DNA from 3 places in the Klebsiella sp. PK18 genome. Region 1 is predicted to be linked to each of the others. Evidence: riboswitches for the same ligand, from Rfam matches in the RefSeq annotation. Region 1 holds a riboswitch; each other region holds the start of a gene.
The links. A riboswitch is a leader RNA that binds a small molecule or an ion and turns the genes downstream of it on or off. The one in region 1 is predicted to bind thiamine pyrophosphate.
Positions count from the first base shown of each region.

Region 1 (7,077 bases):
GGTCATGGATGAGCCCTCATCAGTTGCTGCAGCAGGGCGGCCTGGCTGTTCAAGAGATCGGGCGCGTCCGGCGCGCGCGGAGGTGTGCCGGCAAGGTGATGGCTGTCATCGATGTCGCCGTCGGGCGCCGAGAGGACCAGCAGGCGGTGGCTCAGCCGGCAGGCCTCCTGCGGATCGTGGGTGATCAGCACCACCGTGCGACCAGCCAGCAGGGTGGCGGCCAGAGTTTGAATGCGCGTGCGGGTGAGGGTATCCAGCGCCGAGAAAGGCTCATCCATCAGCACGATGGGGCGGTCCTCATACAGGGTGCGGGCCAGCGCGGCGCGCTGACGCATGCCGCCGGAGAGGGTTGCCGGCCGGGCGTCGGCGCAGGACGAGAGCTCAACCTGATCAAGCAGGGCGGCGACCCGGGCACGATCGACTTTTTCACCGCGCAGCCGCGCGCCGAGGGCGACGTTGTCCCGGACGCTCAGCCAGGGGTAGAGCAGATCTTTCTGCCCCATCCACGCCAGACGGCCCTGAATAGGCTGCCCATCGCTGGCGACCACTTCTCCCCGGGTGGCGGGCGCCAGACCGGCCATCACCCGCAGCAGGCTGGTTTTGCCGGCGCCGCTGGCGCCGAGGAGCGACACCCACTGCCCGCCGGGGACCGTAAACGACAGGTTGTCGAACAACCGACGGTCGCCGAAATGCAGGCTCAGGCCACGGACCTCAATACCCGGCGCCGTCACGCCCGGGTCTCCGCCGTCGCGTTGAGGCCCATCTGCCAGAACTGCGCCTCAAGGCGGGTGGCAGTGGTGAAAATCTCGCTCAGCTCAGTGATCCGGGCCTCGCTCCCGCGCTGCTGCCACACCGTTTCCAGCAGCGCCAGCGCGGCGTTGACGCCGTGCAGATAGCCTTCATCGCCATAGTTGCGGATCCACGAGGCGTAGGGGTTATCGTCCAGTCGGGTGGCGGGATGCTGCAGCAGGCCGAGACCGATTTCCGCATAACCGGCCACGCAGGGCATCAGCGCGACCAGCAGATCCAGCGCGTCACCCGAGTGGCCAATATCCAGCACGTAGCGGGTATAGTTAATGGTTTCCGGCGCTTCAGGCTGGGTAGCCATCTCCTGCTCGCTAATGCCCCACTGAGCGCAGTAACCGACGTGCAGCGGCAGTTCGTTGAGGATGGCGTTCATTGAGGCGGCCGCGGCCCGCATCTCCGGCAGCGTGCGCAGTTTACTCACCAGCAGCGCATAGCTGCGGGCAAAGTGGATCAGAAACAGATAATCCTGGGTCAGGTAGCGACGAAATGCGCTTTCCGCCAGGGTGCCCTCGGCAAGCTGCTGGACGAAAGGATGCGCCACATAGTGCTGCCAGTCAGCGGCGGCCAGCTGGCGTAAACGGCCATAAAGACCATGGCTAAACGCGGGAATTATCACAGGACCTCCAGATATTCAGGGGAGATCCGGGCGTGCAGGGGTGTGAACAGGCAATGGCGGTAATGCAGGCAAAATTGCCGACCCGTCCCTTCGCTGGCATGACCCAGATCAGGTTCAAAGGGTTCGGCTTGCGCCATCTCAGCCCTCACGGGACACCCCTCGGTAGCGCTATGTTATACGATATTCACCTTTTGAATACAATCACCGCGCTGCCCTGTATCGCGATGGCATTTTTCTGTGATAGCCAGCACTTTTTCGTATAAAAATAACCAAAAAACAGGCGGCTGCGCGTTGGTGAGCATTATTCTCTTACGTTATATTTTCATTATCCCGTTGTGATAATCCTGTTCGCCACGCGTGTTGTGCGCGCCCCAAAGCCCCGGAGTGAGCATGAAATTTCCGCTGTCCACGCTGGCGCTTCTGTTCCTGTTGTGCCCGCCTGGTGATGCCGCCGATCTGTTCGATGCGGAAGATGGCATGCTCGATATGAGTCAGTATCTCGCGGAAAACCGTTATGGTTTTCTGCCGGTGCCGCTGGCGATCACCGAGCCGGCGATCGGCTATGGCGGAGGGCTGTTTGGCCTGTTTTTACACGGTAAAGGCAGCCGGGAAAGTGGGCAGTTTATTCCTCCGCCGCTTACCGCCTTTGGCGGGGCCGCCACGCAGAACGGGACCTGGTTTATTGGCGGCGGTCATCGCCACACCTGGCAACATGACCACATTCGTTACCTGGTGGGGGCGGGTTACGCTAACGTTAATCTGGATATCTATTCCGGCGATACGGGCGGCTTCAGCCACGGTAAATCGGTGCAGACGGAGACCAAAGGCATCGCTGCGCTGCAAAAACTGCTGTTTCGCGTGGGCGACACGCCGGTATTCCTCGGAGCTTCGCAGGTATATGCCCGAGCGGATGTCTCTAGCGACAACCCGGTGGTCAATCGGGTCTGGCAGCAGGTGCTCGGGCAAAACAGCACCTCTTCGGCGCTGGGGGTGGTGGCGGAATATGACACCACCGATAATATTTTCTATCCTCAGAGTGGGCTAGCGCTGAAGGGTGAATATCGTTTTTTCCGTTCGCTGCTTGGGGGCGATTATCACTACAACACTTTCTCGCTGGACGGGAAGGTTTTTATTCCGCTCAGCCACACGCTGACGCTGGCGGTCGCGGGCAATTATCAGTCATTAACCCACCATGATAACCCTCTGATGCCGATGGCACGTCCCTATATCGCGCTGCGCGGCATTTCGCGCTACCGCTATCAGGGTGACTACGTGGTCACGGCGCAAACCCAGCTGGCCTGGGCCTTCACCCCGCGCTGGATCCTGCAGGGATTCGTTGGCGCGGGGAGCGCCGCTGACACGGCTGGCACGTTAGGGGAACAGTCAGAGGTGGCATGGGGGGCCGGTTTTCGTTACCTGATTGCACGGCAGTACGGTTTGCGTACCGGGATTGACGTGGCGTTCAGTGAGCATGAGCAGGCGGTCTATTTCAATGTCGGTTCGGGTTTATAACTACACATGAGAATAACAATGAGAGCATCCGGAACGGTGTTAACGCTGCTGTTGGCGGCCTGTGGCGCGTCGGCCGCGGAGCAGAGCGAGAGCGACAGCTATTTTCCGATATGGGGCGATGAGGCGCGCGCCCGGGGGTATTCGATCCCGTTACCCTACGGCGTCAACCTGAGCTATATGAATATCCGTCAGGATATCATGGTCGACAGTATTACCTTTTCCGGGCTTAAGCTGGGCAACCATCCCATTCCCAGCGATATGTTCGCCATCGATGCCGGGCACACCCGCGAGAAGAGCAAAACCGAAAACCTGCGCCTCGATATGTGGGTCTTTCCGTTTCTCAACGTTTACGGGCTGGTGGGGCATACCCGCGGGTCGTCTGTCTCCCAGGTCTCCGTGGATTCGGATCCTTCGCAGTTTCGCGGTCTGGATCGGGTGATCGCCGGCGCGGTTCACCAGCTTTATCAGAGCGGAAAACTGCAGGATATTGATTTTACGCTTGATTTCAAAGGAACCACCTGGGGAACCGGCTTTACGCTCGCCGGGGGATACGGCAACTGGTTCGGGTTAGTAGACACTAACTACACCCGTACCGATTTCGATATTCTCGACGGCAGCATCTCGGCGGTCACCGTCTCGCCGCGCGTCGGCTACCGCTTCAGTTTTCAGGGGATCGACGGGCCGTCCCACCTCAGCCTGTGGGTCGGGAGCATGTATCAGGACGTGCAGCAGGAGTTTAAAGGCGATCTGGCCGACCTGCATATGCCGCCAGAGCTTCAGCCCCTGATTGCCGCAGTCAATAAAGACGGCGAGGGGAAATTCGACGTCAAGCAGAAGCTAACCTCACCCTGGAATATGCTGATTGGCGCCCAGTATGAAGTCACCAAAAACTTTAACATGCTGACTGAATTTGGTTTTAACGAGCGCAATAGCTTCTTTGTCTCCGGTGAATACCGTTTTTAACTAAAACTGCTGGCGCCATCTGCCGGTAAGATGCGCGCTCTTTTGTTGTTGTGGAGAGGCTGTTGATGCGTAAAGCCTTATGGCTGCTGTTTGCACTGTCGCTGCCGGCGCTGGCGCAGGATCCGGTGCTGCCCGCTGTGACGGCGATCCATCCGGTGCCCACCCTGGGTGAGCTGCCGCCGCCGGAGTCGCTGCGACCGTGCTGCGCTTTTGGTTACGACCTGCACGTGCGCGCGGTGGGCATCCCGATCCCGGTATACCAGATTGGCAATGTGCTGACCCTGGATACGCTGGGCAAGCACCATTACAACGATAGCGCGTTCGGGGCGGTGAAAAACCTGCTGGGGCTCAGCGAGGAGCAGAACGGGCTCATCTATACCCGTCGCGGCGGGTTTATTGATATCGCCCATGTGCGCGATACGGCGGACTACACCTTCTATCTGTTCAATCGTATTGCGCCGACGCTGGGCCAGGCGGGGCGGATCTTCTACAGTGAAGAGCTGGGCGTACGCCGCGTTCAGCTGAATGCCTTTACGCCGCCGGCGGGCGTCAGGCAGCGCTATCAGCTGGCCGCCTGGCTGGCGGGTCATCTGGCCTTCGAAATTGCCCAATGGCATGAGATTGCCCAGTGGTATGGCTTCCAGTCGGTCCCCGGGTTTTCTGAGGAGATCTCCGCTTTTTCGCCGGAGGATCTCTACTCCAATTTACTCGGCGCCAGGCTGGCGATTAACGTGATCCTCAGCGGCCACGGTGGTTCGCTGGAAGACTATAACCAGGCCATGGATACGGCGCTGAAACAGGCGCTGACCCGACTGATGGTGGCGACGAGAGGGGAGACGGAAGCGATGTTTCAGCGGATCGACGGCGACTGGTGGAACAGTCACCGGCGGGTGCCGGATAAGTTTCTGGTGCTGAAGCGTAACTACGATCTGCAGGAAAATCGGCTGCCGACGCCGGTCCCTTTCGAAACCCTGCCGCCGTATCGCCTGACCATGCCGGAGCAGGTTGGGGGGTTCCGCTTACGCGACCTCGGCGAACTGCAGATCTACCCAGGGCATGATATGCAGGCGCTGCCGGTTCCCGCGCAATACTATGGCGCCGGCGCGTTCCAGGCGCTGGCGGATAGCGCACGTGAGGCGGATAAGACCCAGCTGGCACGAATTGAAAAATAGCCATAAAGGCTCAGGGCGAGCGCCCTGAGCCAGTGAGTTAGCGGAAGTCGACCCAGCAGGCGCCGTTGTCGGCAGACCGTACGCAGTTTTCCACCCAGCGCACGCCGAACGCGCCGGCGCGAGCGTCCGGATACCAGAAGTCGGCCAGCAGCGCTTCGTCGCGACGGTCGGCGGCATCCATGGCGATGGCGAAACGGCGATAGAGATTCGACCATGCCTCAAACAGTCCCTCCGGATGGCCGCCGCCGATGCGGTCATCCTGACGCGCCAGCGGATCGAGATAGTCCATGCCGCGCTCGAGGATACGCACCGGCTCGCCCTGGATTTCATAGCGCAGCTGGTTGGGCTGTTCATCCCACCATTCAAGGCTGGCTTTTTCACCGACGATACGCACCTTTTGCCCGTGCATGGAGCCGCAGTTAACGGCGGAGCTCCACAGCGAGCCGACGGCGCCGTTGTCATACTCCATCAGCACATGGGCGTTATCTTCCAGCGGCGCGCGGCTTTTGACGAAGCTTTGTCTGGCGCACATCAGCCGGGTGATGTTCAGCTGCGGAGCCATGGTTTCAACCAGAAACAGTGGATGAGTGGCCAGGTCGCCCAGAACATAGCTGGGGCCGACAAAGCGAGGATCGACCCGCCAGCGGGTACTGGCGTTTTCCAGCTCCACGGGCTGGGCGTGAAAACCGTGGGCAAACTGCATATTGACGATACGGATGTCGCCCAGCAGCCCGTCGGCGATCATCTGCCGGGCCTGCAGGATCAGCTGGTGGCCGGCATAGCCGTAGGTCACCCCGAGGATCTTGTGCTGCCGCTGGCTGAGCGCCACCAGTTCGTCAGCTTCCTCGCTGCTGAAGCACAGCGGCTTTTCGCACACCACGTGCAGCCCGGCCTCCAGCGCCGCCCGGCAGATGGCATAATGAGTGTTATTTGGTGTAGCAATCGACACCGCCTGAATGCCGTCCGGACGCTCCGCTTCACCGCGGAACAGGCTCTGGTAGTCGGCGTAACAGCGGTCGGGATCTACCCCCAGCTGTTGGCCGAACTGGCGTCCGCGTTCGGCATCAATATCAAAGGCGCCGGCCAGCAGCGTAAAGGTGTTATCACGCAGCGCCGCTGAGCGGTGAATATAGCCGATCTGGCTGCTACCGCCGCCGCCGACCATGCCCCAGCGCAGGGTGCGGTCGAGAGGTTTTAAACCGTTAATCATGTTGCGTCTCCTGTCAGAATCCCACGTCGCGCAGATAGCGCAGACTTTCCGTGACCGCCTGCAGGCTGCCTGCGGCATGGCGCGGATCACGCTCTTGTTCAATGGTTATCCAGCCCTGATACCCCCGACGGGCAAGAAAGTCTTTGATGGCCGGATAGTCAATGGCGCCGCTGCCGAGCGGGCACATTACCCCTTCGGCGCAGGCGGTGAAAAAGTCGATGCCCTCGGCGATGGCGCGCTGGTAAACCTGCGGATCCACATCCTTGAAGTGCAGGTAGTCGAGTCGTGCGTAATAGCGATCCAGCCAGTCGAGCGGATCCATACCGGCGTAGTAGAGATGCCCGGTATCCAGACACAATCCCGCGACGTCGTGTGGAATATCGTTCGCCAGCCGCTCGATTTCATCCGCAAATTCGATGCAGCCCCCGGCGTGGGGATGGATAACCGCCCGCACACCGTACTCCTGCCAGGCGAGGGTGCTGAGGGCGGTAATGTGCGCCATCATGCGCTGCCAGTCTTTGTCATCAAGACGTGGAGCGAGCGCGCCGCGCCCGGCAAAGCGCGCCCGTTCAGGGTTGCCGAAATCAATAATTACCAGGTAAGGCGGCTGAACAGGATGCCCTGGCGTGGGTTCGGCGGCCGGAACCTGCGACAGATTGCGGCAGATCTGATGGGTCAGCGCCACCAGGGTGGGGAAATGGGCCTCGCTGACCAGATCGTCAAAGATCGTACCGGCCACCAGCGACAACTGATGCTGCTCCAGCGCCGCGCGCAGGCTGGCCGGGTCGGTGGGCAGG
Region 1 is NZ_CM173493.1:2,547,138-2,554,214, forward strand. It holds gene AC3EMD_RS12415 (ABC transporter permease) at 1-6, opposite strand, end outside; gene AC3EMD_RS12420 (ABC transporter ATP-binding protein) at 3-731, opposite strand; gene tenA (thiaminase II) at 728-1,423, opposite strand; TPP riboswitch at 1,492-1,593, opposite strand; gene AC3EMD_RS12430 (BamA/TamA family outer membrane protein) at 1,814-2,935, shown strand; gene AC3EMD_RS12435 (porin family protein) at 2,954-3,898, shown strand; gene AC3EMD_RS12440 (DUF4056 domain-containing protein) at 3,964-5,070, shown strand; gene AC3EMD_RS12445 (Gfo/Idh/MocA family protein) at 5,108-6,280, opposite strand; gene AC3EMD_RS12450 (TIM barrel protein) at 6,294-7,077, opposite strand, start outside.

Region 2 (7,077 bases), 890 kb from region 1:
ATACGCGATTTTGAGATGTTTAAATATTTCTGGTAGGGTAGGGGGTTAATAAAGAAAACGCCCTGTGGTTGATTACAGAGCGTTCTAGGGGCGTATTTGAGAAGGGTTTTAGATATTAATTAGAATTACAAATAACACCAGTACCTAAATGGTTACAAGTAGTGGTAGTCATTGTGTGTTGTGGCTGCTGTTGCTGTAGTCCCTGCTGAGTAACATTATTAAGCCCATTCATGCCATTAACAAATGTTCCCATTTGACCAGCAGCAATACATGCATCTTTGTCGCCACTGTTGCACATTTCCATTACTTGACCAACAGATTTAAAATTATAACGACTATTCCACATACTTGTAGGATCGCTGGAACAACCACTTAGAGTTATCAAACTAACTGTAGCAATCATCATCAATTTAATTTTCATATTATTAACATTCACCAAAATTATGACATGGGTTCGGTGTAAAATAATGTAAATATGCATTTCCTTCAATAACAAAGTTAGATCGTATCGATAAAACAGATTGACCAATTACTACTACATCAGTGATAACTATAACAAGTTAATAAGTTCACTTATCAGGCTTGATAAAATTCCACTGAGTAAGAATCATATCTTTGATGATAGCTCTTGCATTTTTATTGGCTGCTATCATCCCAAGAACAGTAAACAGTAAGAGAGATAAAGTGTGTTCCATAGTTAACCTCATAATTAATTAGACATATATCTAAAATATTACAAGGCCCTTGGATTTGGTTCCATCTATTTAACTTTAATCAATTTAGATTCAGTCTCATACCCACCATTCTTAAATCTAGAAAGAACTATGTAATCAACTTCTATTTTCTTAGCTATCCCTTTCATCCATTGTAAGCACACCCGTTTTAGTTCCACGCACTTTTTGAGATTTCCGGGTTTTGACCCTGGCCCAAAATCAGGGAGGAGATCAATTGATGATATGGCCCCTTACTACAGTGTCTGAAGGATTGGAGGATGGTTAAAACACAACCTATCAACTGAGGTACAAAGTGCGGTACAAGGCTAAAATTTGAACTAATCAAAACCTCACTTGCTCAATGATTTTTAATGGAGTAATCTACGAAAAAGTGTAGGAAAAATAACACGATGACTCGGGGTGCCCTTCTTCGTTGAAGGCTGAGAAATACCCGTACCACCTGATCTGGATAATGCCAGCGTAGGGAAGTCAGAGACCGCAGGGTCATTGCTTCTACCTCGTCTGGCGGGAGCAAACCATGCCTGAGCTGCTGAATCCCGCGCCTGTCGCGCACCTGCGCCATCTGCTGCGCGCCCATTCCCCCCTTGTGCACTGCATGACCAATGACGTGGTGCAGACCTTTACCGCCAATGTTCTGCTGGCCGTCGGCGCCTCGCCGGCGATGGTGATCGATCCCCGCGAAGCGGCGCAGTTTGCCGCTATCGCCGATGCGCTGTTAATTAACGTCGGTACCCTGACCGAAGATCGCGCCGTGGCGATGCGCGCCGCGGTGGAGCACGCCCGTCAGGCCGGCAGGCCCTGGACGCTGGATCCGGTGGCGGTCGGCGCCCTGACCGTGCGCACGGCCTTTTGTCATGAGCTGCTGGCCCTCCAGCCGGCGGCCATTCGCGGCAATGCCTCTGAAATTCTGGCGCTGGCCGGGATGAGCGCCGGCGGGCGCGGGGTGGATACCACCGATACGGCCGCCGCGGCGCTGCCGGCGGCCCAGGCGCTGGCTAGTCAGTTAACCACCATTGTGGCGGTTACCGGCGAGGTGGATTACGTCACCGACGGCGAGCGGGTGCTCAGCGTGGTGGGGGGTAATCCGCTGATGACCCGGGTGGTGGGCACCGGCTGCGCGCTGTCGGCGGTGGTGGCGGCGAGCGCTGCGCTGCCGGGGGACCGGCTGGAAAACGTGGCCGCCGCCTGTGGGCTGATGAAGCAGGCCGGGGAGATCGCCGCCCGTCAGGGAGGCCCTGGCAGCTTTATTCCGGCGTTTCTCGACGTGCTGTATCAGGAGGTGCAGGGATGAAACGCATCAACGCCCTGACCATCGCCGGCACCGATCCCAGCGGTGGGGCCGGTATCCAGGCCGATCTGAAAACCTTCTCCGCGCTGGGGGCCTATGGCTGCTCGGTGATCACCGCCCTGGTGGCGCAGAATACCCGCGGTGTGCAGTCGGTCTATCGCATCGAACCGGATTTTGTGGCCGCGCAGCTCGACTCGGTGTTCGGCGATGTGCGTATCGATACCACCAAAATCGGCATGCTGGCGGAGACCGATATTGTGGAAGCCGTGGCCGAGCGGCTGGCGCGCTACCGGGTGGCCAACGTGGTGCTGGATACCGTCATGCTGGCGAAAAGCGGCGATCCGCTGCTGTCGGCCTCCGCGGTGGAGACCCTGCGTCAACGATTGTTGCCGCAGGTGTCATTGATCACCCCGAACCTGCCAGAAGCGGCCGCGCTACTCGATGCCCCCCATGCGCGCACCGAGCGCGAGATGCTGGAGCAGGGGCGGGCGTTGCTGGCGCTGGGCTGCGGCGCGGTATTAATGAAGGGCGGCCATCTCGACGACGCCGAAAGCCCGGACTGGCTCTTCACCCGCGAAGGGGAACAGCGGTTTACCACGCCTCGCGTGCAGACCAAAAATACCCACGGCACCGGCTGCACGCTCTCCGCCGCGCTGGCGGCGCTGCGCCCCCGTCATGCGGACTGGGCGGCCACCGTCGCCGAGGCGAAGGCCTGGCTGTCGGCGGCCCTGGCGCAGGCCGACTCTCTGGAAGTGGGCCACGGCATCGGGCCGGTGCACCATTTCCACGCCTGGTGGTAAATGGCAGCGCAACGGGACAGCAGAATCTCCTGAAAAAATGGCCCCCCGGCTGGAAAATAGGCTAAGTCGGTACCAGGCTTAACCTGCCCAAAAAAATTGGGTTGGGATAATGCATGCCGGCTTCGGCCGGCCTTACGGGAGATTGCTATGACTGATATTACGCAGTTGCTGGGCAAAGATGCCGAGAGCCTGTTGCAGCACCGTTGTATAACCATTCCGGCCGACCAGCTGTATCTGCCTGGGGCAGATTATGTTGATCGGGTGATGGTGGATAATAACCGACCACCGGCGGTGCTACGCAATATGCAGACCCTGTACAATACCGGACGCTTGGGGGGAACCGGCTACCTTTCCATTCTGCCGGTTGACCAGGGCGTGGAGCACTCGGCGGGCGCCTCCTTCGCCGCCAACCCGCTGTACTTTGATCCGAAAAATATCGTCGAGCTGGCGATCGAAGCCGGCTGTAACTGCGTGGCGTCGACCTACGGCGTGCTGGCCTCGGTGTCGCGCCGCTACGCGCATCGCATCCCTTTCCTGGTGAAGCTCAACCATAACGAAACGCTGAGCTACCCCACCGAATACGACCAGACCCTCTACGCCAGCGTTGAGCAGGCGTTCAATATGGGGGCGGTGGCCGTGGGAGCGACGATCTATTTCGGCTCGGAACAATCGCGTCGTCAGATAGAAGAGATTTCCGCCGCCTTTGAGCGGGCCCATGAGCTGGGCCTGGTCACCGTGCTGTGGGCCTATCTGCGCAATTCGGCGTTCAAGAAAGATGGCGTCGACTATCATGTCTCCGCGGACCTGACCGGTCAGGCCAACCACCTGGCGGCCACCATCGGCGCCGATATCGTTAAGCAAAAAATGGCGGAGAATAACGGCGGCTACAAAGCGGTTAACTTCGGCTATACCGACGATCGGGTGTACAGCAAACTGACCAGCGATAACCCCATCGATCTGGTGCGCTACCAGCTGGCCAACTGCTATATGGGCCGCGCCGGGCTGATTAACTCCGGCGGCGCGGCGGGCGGGGAGACCGACCTTGCCGACGCGGTGCGCACGGCGGTGATCAATAAACGCGCCGGCGGTATGGGGCTGATCCTCGGCCGGAAGGCGTTTAAGAAATCGATGGCTGACGGCGTGAAGCTGATCAATGCCGTGCAGGACGTCTACCTTGACGGGAAAGTGACTATCGCCTGATAAGCACGAGTATCGTTGGGATCCCCGGTGGCGCGACGCGCACCGGGGTTACCGTTGTGTATGCGCCTTCAGGCCGCGCCGTTACCGCGTCAGCAGCCAGCGGGCGGTATGTTCATCGGTCACCAGACCATTGATCCAGCCGCCTTTAAGGGCGGCCAGGATCGCCGGTCGTTTGTATTCTCCACAGGCCGCGGCAATACGCGGGCAGTGATTCTGACGGATATCATAGCTGGTGATCATGCGGTTGATCTCGCTGTCTACCACGTGGCCTTCCGCATCGATAAACCGTCCGAGGATCTCTCCGATGCCGCCGCGCGCGGTCAGCTCATCCATTTGCGCCTGATTGATAAACCCGTCTTTAAAGATCGGACTTTGCGTGCCCAGGGGACCAATGCCGACAAAAATCACGTCCGCCTCTTGGGCGACGCCGGAGACGCTGCGGAATAAGCGGTTGGTGCACCACATCTCATGCTCCTCCGCGCTCTGGGCGTAGCGCGGCGCAGGCCACTGATAGTACTTGGCCTTAATTTTGCGGGTCAGCAGCAGGGGCACGTCATCGTAATAGTTGCACTGCCCGTCGGCGTTCATGGCGCTGATCAGCGCCACGCAGCGGGTATTCAGGCTGTCAAAATCGATGCGCTGCAGCGCTTTTTTCAGGGTCAGGCCCGAGCCCAGGCCGATGATTTTCTCCTTATCATCCTGCAGATAGCGAGCCATCAGCTGATAGCAGCCAAACGACACGCTGACGAGGGTGCTTTCTTCGCTAAAGGCGGGGACCACATTGCACTCGATCAATCGATACTTTTCCTGCAGCAACTGCGCATAATCGAGGCAGTTTGCTACCGGATGGTGCAAATTAATCGACACTATCCCTTCTTCTTTCGCGCCGGCGATCAGCCGTTGCACCACCGGTCTGGAGGTACCCAGCTGGCTGGCAATCTCGCTCTGATTCTGACCGGCGATGTAGTACATCCATGCGGCACGCACCTTCTGATCCAACCGGATATCGTCTTCTTTACTCATGGTTTCCCGCCCTAAGTTGCTGACCAGGGCTCGCAATTGGCCCGGCGAATACCCGCATTCTCGCCGTGGTTGGCATAACTGGCAAGCTTTTGCTCTTTATTGGTCATTTGTAATTTGATTGGGTAATTGTTCTTTTGTGATCCGTGGCTCTTATTTTGGTCAAATGATCAATTACAGTGGCGCCATCAACTCAAGGAGAACAGAACATGAACAATCAATTCACATGGCTTCATATCGGTCTGGGTTCTTTTCATCGCGCGCATCAGGCGTGGTATCTGCATCGTCTGATAGCGTCCGGGGATAAGCGCTGGCACATCGCGGCAGGAAATATTCGTAACGACGCCGAGCAGGTGGTGCAGGCGCTGGCGGCGCAGGGAGGACGTTACGTCCTGGAGACCGTCAGCCCGGAAGGGGAGCGCGAATATGAAGAAATCACTTCTATCCAGAAATTGCTGCCGTGGCAGGCCGGGCTGCAGCCGCTGATTAACGAAGGGGCCAACCCGCAGACCAAAGTTATCGCCTTTACTGTGACGGAAGGGGGGTACTACCTGAACACCCGCCATCAGCTGGAAACCAGTAACCCCGATCTGCAGGCCGACCTGCAAGGCGAGTGCAAAACCATTTATGGAACCCTCGCGCGGATCCTGGAGAAGCGCATGGCCGACGACGCCGGGCCGCTGACCCTGCTCAACTGCGACAACGTGCGCCACAACGGCGAGCGTTTCCACGACGGCATGGTCGAGTTCCTGCAGCTCACCGGCAAACAGGCGGTGATTGACTGGATGGCGGCCAATACCACCTGTCCGAACACCATGGTGGACCGCATCACCCCGCGTCCAGCGGCCGATCTGCCGGCCCGGATCAAAGCGCAAACCGGGATTGATGACAAAGCGCCGGTGATGGGGGAGACCTTTATCCAGTGGGTGGTGGAGAACCACTTCCGTGATGCCCGCCCGAACCTGGAAGCGGTCGGCGTGGAGATGGTCGAGTCGGTCATCCCGTATGAAGAGGCGAAAATCCGCATTCTGAACGCATCGCACAGCTGCATTGCCTGGGCGGGAACCTTAATTGGCCAGCAGTATATTCATGAAAGCACGCTGACCGATGTTATCTACGCCATTGCCGACCGCTACGTCACGGAGGATGTCATTCCCTGCCTCGGCGATAACGGCATTGATCTGCCGACCTACCGGGATGTGGTGCTTAAGCGCTTTACCAATCCCTATATCCAGGACACCAACCAGCGCGTCGCCGCCGACGGCTTCTCGAAAATTCCGGCGATGATCGCCCCCACGCTGCAGGAGTGCTATCAGCGCGGCGTCCGCCCTGAGGCGACCGCCATGCTGCCGGCGCTGTTCTTCGTCTTTATGGAGCAGTGGCATAAGGGAACGCTGCCCTATCAGTACCAGGACGGCATCCTGGATGCGCAGGCGGTGCATGAGATGTATGAGGCTCAGGATCCGGTGGCTGTCTATGCCCGCGATAAAGCCCTGTTTGGTGACCTCGCCAATAACGCGGATTTCCTGGCGCTGATGCGCGAGAAAGTCGCCGCCGTTTACACGCTGATTAAATAAAGAGGTGGCTATGTATCTGGGTATCGATCTCGGCACATCGGAAGTCAAAGCGCTGGTCATTGATGAGAACTATGAGGTTATCGCCAGCCATAGCGCGCCGATGAGCATTCAGCGGCCCCATCCGCACTGGTCAGAACAATCACCGGAGCTATGGTGGGAGGCGACGGAGTACCTGATGAGCACGCTACGGGAAAAATGCGCGCAGCACTGGCCGGCCATCAAGGCGATTGGCCTCTCCGGACAGATGCACGGCGCGGTGTTGCTGGATGAAGAGGGGGAGACGATCCGTCCGGCCATTCTGTGGAACGACACCCGCTGCGCCGCAGAGTGCGCCGAGCTGGAGGCGATGGCGCCGGAGCTGCATCAGGTGGCGGGCAACCTGGCGATGCCGGGCTTTACCGCGCCGAAGCTGCTGTGGGTGCGCCGTCATGAGCCGCAACACTTTCAGCGCACCGCCA
Region 2 is NZ_CM173493.1:1,654,293-1,661,369, forward strand. It holds gene AC3EMD_RS08090 (hypothetical protein) at 116-421, opposite strand; TPP riboswitch at 1,120-1,217, shown strand; gene thiM (hydroxyethylthiazole kinase) at 1,252-2,025, shown strand; gene thiD (bifunctional hydroxymethylpyrimidine kinase/phosphomethylpyrimidine kinase) at 2,022-2,822, shown strand; gene fbaB (class I fructose-bisphosphate aldolase) at 2,970-4,022, shown strand; gene AC3EMD_RS08110 (sugar-binding transcriptional regulator) at 4,104-5,045, opposite strand; gene dalD (D-arabinitol 4-dehydrogenase) at 5,252-6,619, shown strand; gene xylB (xylulokinase) at 6,630-7,077, shown strand, end outside.
Region 2: it holds a riboswitch for thiamine pyrophosphate, as region 1 does, so the genes downstream of both, thiM (hydroxyethylthiazole kinase) here and tenA (thiaminase II) in region 1, are expected to answer to the same signal.

Region 3 (7,077 bases), 2.8 Mb from region 1:
AACATGATGAATTCTCGAAGTCAGAAATTAGGCGCAGTGTACCTGAATCAGCCGTGATTTGCTTGCCAACGCACAAACGACGGACGACGGGACGCCACCGCATCGGCCCAGCGCGTCGGCTCGGGGAGACGATAGCCTCGCATGCAGCGCTCAACCCACATTAAGGCGCTGTCCATGCCCACCCGGTGACCGGTGCTAATAAACAGCGGGTTGCAGCGCACTTTGCTGCGCCAGACCCAGGCCAGTTGCTCATTTTTATCCATCAGCGGGGCCAGTGCGCCGGGCTCATCACCCAGTTCGCCGATTTTTCCGCACAGCCGTTTTTTCGCCACCCCGATGGTCGGCACGTCAATCATCAGACCAAAATGGCTGGCGACGCCGAGCCGCCGGGGATGGGAGATACCGTGGCCGTCGACGAAGAGCAGGTCCGGTTTTTGCGAAAGCTGCTCCCACGCCGCCAGCAGCGCAGGTGTTTCGCGAAACGAGAGAAAGCCGGGAATATAGGGCATGGTGGTGGCGACGCGCGCCACCTGATACTCCACCAGCTCAAGCTCAGGCCAGGTCAGCAGCACCATCGCAGCCCGGGTCACTTCCCCTTCCTGCTCAAACCCGACATCCGCGCCGCCGATCAACGCCGGCGGGTCGCGATCCAGTCGATCCGCTCGCTCGACCGACGCGGCTAACTGTTGTTGTTGGGTACGTAGCGCGGCTAAATCCATACGGCTTATCTCCTATTGATGATAGGGTGTGGAAAGACGATGCACCGCCTCAACAAAGACGCCCGCATGCTGCGGGTCGACATCCTGATGGATGCCGTGACCAAGGTTAAAGACATGGCCTTCGCCCTGGCCGAAGCCGGCGAGAATAGTCGCCACTTCCTCTTCAATACGCGGGGCGGGAGCATACAGCATCGACGGGTCCATATTGCCCTGGAGCGCCACTTTGTGACCTACACGACGGCGAGCATCAGCGATATCGGTGGTCCAGTCGAGCCCCAGCGCGTCACAGCCGGTCTCCGCCATCGCTTCCAGCCACTGGCCACCGCCTTTGGTGAACAGGGTCACCGGCACGCGGCGGCCTTCATTCTCCCGCAGCAGGCCATCGACAATTTTATGCATGTAGTAGAGCGAGAACTGCTGATAGTCGCGACCGGTCAGCACCCCGCCCCAGGTGTCGAAAATCATCACCGACTGCGCGCCGGCTTTGATCTGCGCGTTGAGGTACAAGGTGACGCTTTTCGCCAGCTTCTCCAGCAGCGCATGCAGCGCCTGCGGTTCGGCGTACATCATCTTTTTGATCACGGTGAACGCTTTGCTGCTGCCGCCTTCCACCATGTAGGTCGCCAGCGTCCAGGGGCTACCGGAGAAGCCGATCAGCGGCACTTCGCCTTTCAGTTCGCGGCGAATGGTACGCACGGCGTTCATGACATAGCCCAGTTCCTGCTCCGGATCCGGGATTGGCAGCTTGTCGACGTCGGCTTTGCTTTTTATCGGCGAGGTGAAGCGCGGACCTTCGCCAGCTTCAAAGTACAGCCCCAGACCCATGGCGTCCGGGATCGTCAGGATGTCCGAAAAGAGGATCGCCGCATCCAGCGGGTAACGGCGCAGCGGCTGGAGCGTCACTTCGCAGGCCAGCTCGGCATTTTTACACAGCGACATAAAGTCGCCCGCTTGCGCACGGGTGGCTTTGTACTCCGGTAAATAGCGGCCCGCCTGGCGCATCATCCACACCGGGGTGACATCAACCGGCTGACGCAGCAGCGCGCGCAGGTAACGATCGTTTTTCAGTTCGGTCATTTTTACATTCCTTTAGCGTTGATGCGCCCAGTGTAACATGTCACTCGAACTCTGCCCGACACATCGCCACCGTATCTTCGATAAGCCGACGCGCCACCGTGCCCGGCGGTGGCAGGAGCGGTAGATTGTCATAGCGGTACCAGTCCGCGGTCAGCAGCTCTTTTTTGTCGACCACGATATCGCCATCCGCGTAATCCGCCATAAAGGCGGTCATCAGCGACTGCGGAAACGGCCACGGCTGAGAGGTCACATAGCGCAGGTTTTTCACCTTGATGCCGCTCTCCTCCATCACCTCGCGGGCCACTGCCTGCTCAAGGGTTTCACCCACTTCGACAAACCCGGCCAGCACGGTGTGCACGCCGTTACGATGGCGGGTATGTTGCGCCAACAGGATCGAATCATCGCGACGGATAGCGACGATAATGCAGGGGGCAATTTGCGGGTAATAGCGTTCACGGCAGTGGCTGCACAGCATCGCCCATTCGCTTTTGCTGGCATGCATCGGATGGCCACAGTAGCCGCAAAATTTATGCGATCGATAAAATTCGGCGAGCTGGATCCCTCGCCCCGCCAGCTGGAAGAGACCCGGATCCTGATCCAGAACCTGGCGTAACGATCCCATGTCATGGCGGCGATCCTGGCGCACCATCCAGACGGACTCGCCCTGCCACTCGCCAATATGCAGCGCATGCTGTCCGACAAGATCGAAATTAACCGCTTCGCCATGTGGTAATTCTCCACCAGGCAACCATAATTTTTGTTCGTGACTGACAACCCACCAGCCGCGATCTAATTTTTCAATAATACGATCCATATCTATTGCACTACCTTTGCTTCACTGGCATGTTGTTAACATTATATTTACATTTTGGTGAGCAGATTTAAATCAAAACTAGCGGAGTCAATCATGCTAAACCAGCTGGAAAATCTGACGGAGCGCGTTGGCGGTAGTAATGAACTGGTCGATCGCTGGCTACAAGTGCGTAAGCATCTGCTCGTGGCTTACTACAATCTGGTTGGCCTGAAACCGGGCAAAGAGTCATTTATGCGGCTAAACGAAAAGGCGCTGGATGACTTTTGCCAAAGTCTGGTGGATTACCTCTCATCCGGTCATTTTAGTATTTATGAACGCATTATTGGCGAAATGGAAGGCGATACCCCACTTTTAGCCGCCACCCGGCTTTATCCACAGCTGGAAGCCAATACCCAGCAGATGATGGACTACTACGATACCTGCCTCGAAAACGCTATCGATCACGATAACTACCTTGAATTTCAGCAGGCGCTGTCGGATATCGGCGAGTCGCTGGAAGCACGTTTCGCGCTGGAGGATAAACTGATCGCCCTCGCCGTCGCGCATAATCTGAGCAACGACGTGCGCGATAATATTGCGCCGACCGCTTGAGTTGTGCGCAATTAACGAGTAGTTTACCTCCATTCCCCCTCTCCGGAGGGGACGTCATCTTGTCGGAGTGCCTATTTTCCATGCGCTGGCTAAAGTGGAAAAGGCTGAGACCGTTAATTCGGGATCCGCGGAACCTGATCAGGCTAATACCTGCGAAGGGAACAAGAGTAAACTGCTGGTCGCACCTGTCCGTTCTGGATCGGTCGCATCTGTTACTCCATCCGTCGTCTGACAAGCCATCTCCTTTTTTAACTGGAATGCGCTATGTCTACTACCAAACTCACCCGTCGGGAACAACGCGAGCACGCGCAGCGATTCATTGATACGCTGGCAGGTACCGCTTTTCCCAATTCACGCCGCATCTACGTTCACGGCTCACAAGCGGATATCCGCGTCCCGATGCGTGAAATTGAGCTCAGCCCGACCCTCGTCGGCGGCGATAAAGATAACCCCCGGTACGAAGCCAATGAACCGATCCCGGTATATGACACCTCCGGCCCTTATGGCGACCCGGATATTGGCATTGATGTCCGCCAGGGGCTGGCAAAGCTGCGCCAGCCGTGGATCGACGCGCGTAACGACTGCGCTCCGCTCAGCGAACGCAGCTCGGCCTATACCAAAGCGCGGCTGGCCGATGATGGTCTCGATGAGCTGCGCTTCAGCGGCCTGCTGACGCCCAAACGCGCCGTCGCCGGGAAATGCGTTACCCAACTGCACTACGCCCGCCAGGGGATCGTCACCCCGGAGATGGAGTTCATCGCCATTCGCGAAAACATGGGTCGCGAACGTATCCGCAGCGAGGTTCTGCGCCAGCAGCATGCCGGGGAAGGCTTCGGTGCCCGCCTGCCGGAAAACATTACCCCCGAGTTCGTCCGCGATGAAGTTGCCGCCGGACGCGCCATCATCCCCGCCAACATCAACCACCCGGAATCTGAGCCGATGATTATCGGCCGCAATTTCCTGGTGAAAGTGAATGCCAATATCGGCAACTCGGCGGTGACCTCTTCCATCGAAGAGGAGGTGGAAAAACTGGTCTGGTCAACCCGCTGGGGCGCCGACACGGTGATGGACCTCTCCACCGGCCGCTATATCCACGAAACCCGCGAGTGGATCCTGCGCAACAGCCCGGTGCCGATTGGTACCGTCCCGATTTACCAGGCGCTGGAGAAGGTCAACGGCATTGCCGAGAACCTGACCTGGGAAGCCTTCCGCGATACCCTGCTGGAACAGGCCGAACAGGGCGTCGACTACTTCACGATTCACGCCGGCGTACTGCTGCGCTACGTGCCGATGACCGCGAAGCGCCTGACAGGTATCGTGTCGCGCGGTGGTTCCATCATGGCCAAGTGGTGCCTGTCGCACCATCAGGAAAACTTCCTCTACCAGCACTTCCGCGAAATCTGTGAAATCTGCGCCGCCTATGACGTGTCGCTGTCCCTCGGCGATGGTCTGCGCCCCGGCTCGATCCAGGACGCCAACGACGAGGCGCAGTTCGCCGAGCTGCATACGCTGGGCGAACTGACGAAAATCGCCTGGGAGTATGACGTGCAGGTGATGATTGAAGGCCCCGGCCACGTGCCGATGCAGATGATCCGCCGCAATATGACCGAAGAGCTGGAGCATTGCCACGAAGCGCCATTCTACACCTTAGGCCCGCTCACCACCGACATCGCGCCGGGCTACGACCATTTCACTTCCGGTATCGGCGCGGCAATGATTGGCTGGTTTGGCTGCGCGATGCTGTGCTACGTCACGCCAAAAGAGCATCTCGGCCTGCCCAACAAAGAGGATGTGAAACAGGGGCTGATTACCTACAAAATCGCCGCCCACGCCGCCGACCTCGCGAAAGGCCACCCCGGGGCGCAGATCCGCGACAACGCGATGTCCAAAGCGCGTTTCGAATTCCGCTGGGAAGACCAGTTCAACCTCGCGCTCGACCCCTTCACCGCGCGGGCCTATCACGATGAAACCCTGCCGCAGGAGTCCGGCAAGGTCGCCCATTTCTGCTCCATGTGCGGGCCGAAATTCTGTTCGATGAAAATCACCCAGGAAGTCCGCGACTACGCCGCGAAGCAAAATATCGAAGCTGGCATGGCCGATATGTCGCATCACTTCCGCGCCCGTGGCGGCGAAATCTACCTGAAACAGGAGGAAGCCTGATGTATCAACCTGATTTTCCACCCGTCCCATTTCGTCTTGGACTCTACCCGGTGGTTGACAGCGTGGCGTGGATTGAGCGCCTGCTGGAGGCGGGAGTGCGTACTCTTCAACTGCGCATCAAAGACCAACGTGACAGCGACGTGGAGAATGACGTGATCGCCGCCATCGCCCTTGGCCGCCGCTATCACGCCCGGTTGTTCATTAACGATTACTGGCAGCTGGCGATTAAGCATCAGGCCTACGGGGTACACCTGGGGCAAGAAGATCTGGAAACCACCGATCTGAGCGCTATCCGCAAAGCCGGACTGCGTCTTGGCGTCTCCACTCACGACGATATGGAAATTGATGTCGCGCTGGCGGCGTGCCCCTCTTACATCGCGCTGGGCCACGTCTTCCCGACGCAAACCAAACAGATGCCTTCCGCGCCGCAGGGCCTCGACCAGCTAGCCAGACATATTCAACGCCTGGCGGATTACCCCACCGTCGCGATCGGCGGCATCAGTCTGGAAAAAGCGCCGGGCGTACTGGCGACCGGCGTCGGCAGCATCGCGGTGGTCAGCGCTATTACCCAGGCGGCGGACTGGCGGGCAGCGACAGACCAGCTGCTGGCGCTGGCGGGAGCAGGCGATGAATGATCACGACTTTATGCGCTATAGCCGCCAGCTGCTGCTGGAGGATATTGCCATCGAGGGTCAGCAGAAACTGTTAGCCAGCCGGGTGCTGATTATCGGCCTTGGCGGGCTGGGCTCCCCGGCGGCGCTCTATCTTGCCGGAGCGGGCGTCGGGACGCTGACCCTGGCCGATGACGATGCCGTGCATCTCAGCAACCTGCAGCGGCAGATCCTGTTCACCAGCGAGGATATCGACCGGCCAAAAGCCGCGGCGGCAAAGACCCGGCTCAGTCAGCTAAACCCGCAGATCAAACTGGTTGCGCTCCAGCAACGTCTGAGCGGCGAGGCGCTGCGCGCTGAGGTGGCGAAAGCGGACGTGGTGCTGGACTGCACCGATAACATGGTGACCCGCCAGGCAATCAACGCCGCCTGTGTGGCCCTCGACACCCCGTTAGTGACCGCCAGCGCCGTCGGCTTCGGCGGTCAGTTGATGGTGCTCACTCCCCCCTGGGCGCAGGGCTGCTATCGCTGCCTGTGGCCGGATAGCGACGAACCGCAGCGCAACTGCCGCACCGCGGGGATCGTCGGCCCGGTCGTCGGCATGATGGGCACGCTGCAGGCGCTGGAGGCGATTAAGCTGCTCAGCGGCATGACGACGCCGCGTAATACCCTGCGGCTGTTCGACGCCCGCACCAGCAACTGGCGTAATCTGGCGCTACAGCGCTCCCGAAATTGCCCGGTGTGCGGAGGGCGGCATGCAGATTTGGTTTAACGACGAGCCGCTGGCATGTGCCGACAATCTCAGCGTCAGCGCCCTACTGACCCAGCTCGAACAGCTGCAGCCGGGCGTTGCGCTGGCGCTTAATCAACACATCCTGCCGCGCGACCGGTGGGAAGATTATCTCTTACAGGAAGGCGATCGGATCCTGCTTTTTCAGGTTATCGCTGGAGGTTGACATGTTACGTATTGCAGACAAAACGTTTGAATCCCATCTTTTTACCGGTACCGGCAAATTCGCCGCCCCGGAGGTGATGGTTGAGGCGATTCGCGCCTCGGGAAGCCAGCTGGTGACGCTGGCGATGAAGCGCGTCGATTTACGCCAGA
Region 3 is NZ_CM173493.1:5,334,924-5,342,000, forward strand. It holds gene AC3EMD_RS26095 (YjaG family protein) at 1-5, opposite strand, end outside; gene nfi (deoxyribonuclease V) at 48-719, opposite strand; gene hemE (uroporphyrinogen decarboxylase) at 732-1,796, opposite strand; gene nudC (NAD(+) diphosphatase) at 1,837-2,610, opposite strand; gene AC3EMD_RS26115 (Rsd/AlgQ family anti-sigma factor) at 2,704-3,201, shown strand; TPP riboswitch at 3,255-3,379, shown strand; gene thiC (phosphomethylpyrimidine synthase ThiC) at 3,466-5,361, shown strand; gene thiE (thiamine phosphate synthase) at 5,361-5,996, shown strand; gene thiF (thiazole biosynthesis adenylyltransferase ThiF) at 5,989-6,744, shown strand; gene thiS (sulfur carrier protein ThiS) at 6,728-6,928, shown strand; gene thiG (thiazole synthase) at 6,930-7,077, shown strand, end outside.
Region 3: it holds a riboswitch for thiamine pyrophosphate, as region 1 does, so the genes downstream of both, thiC (phosphomethylpyrimidine synthase ThiC) here and tenA (thiaminase II) in region 1, are expected to answer to the same signal.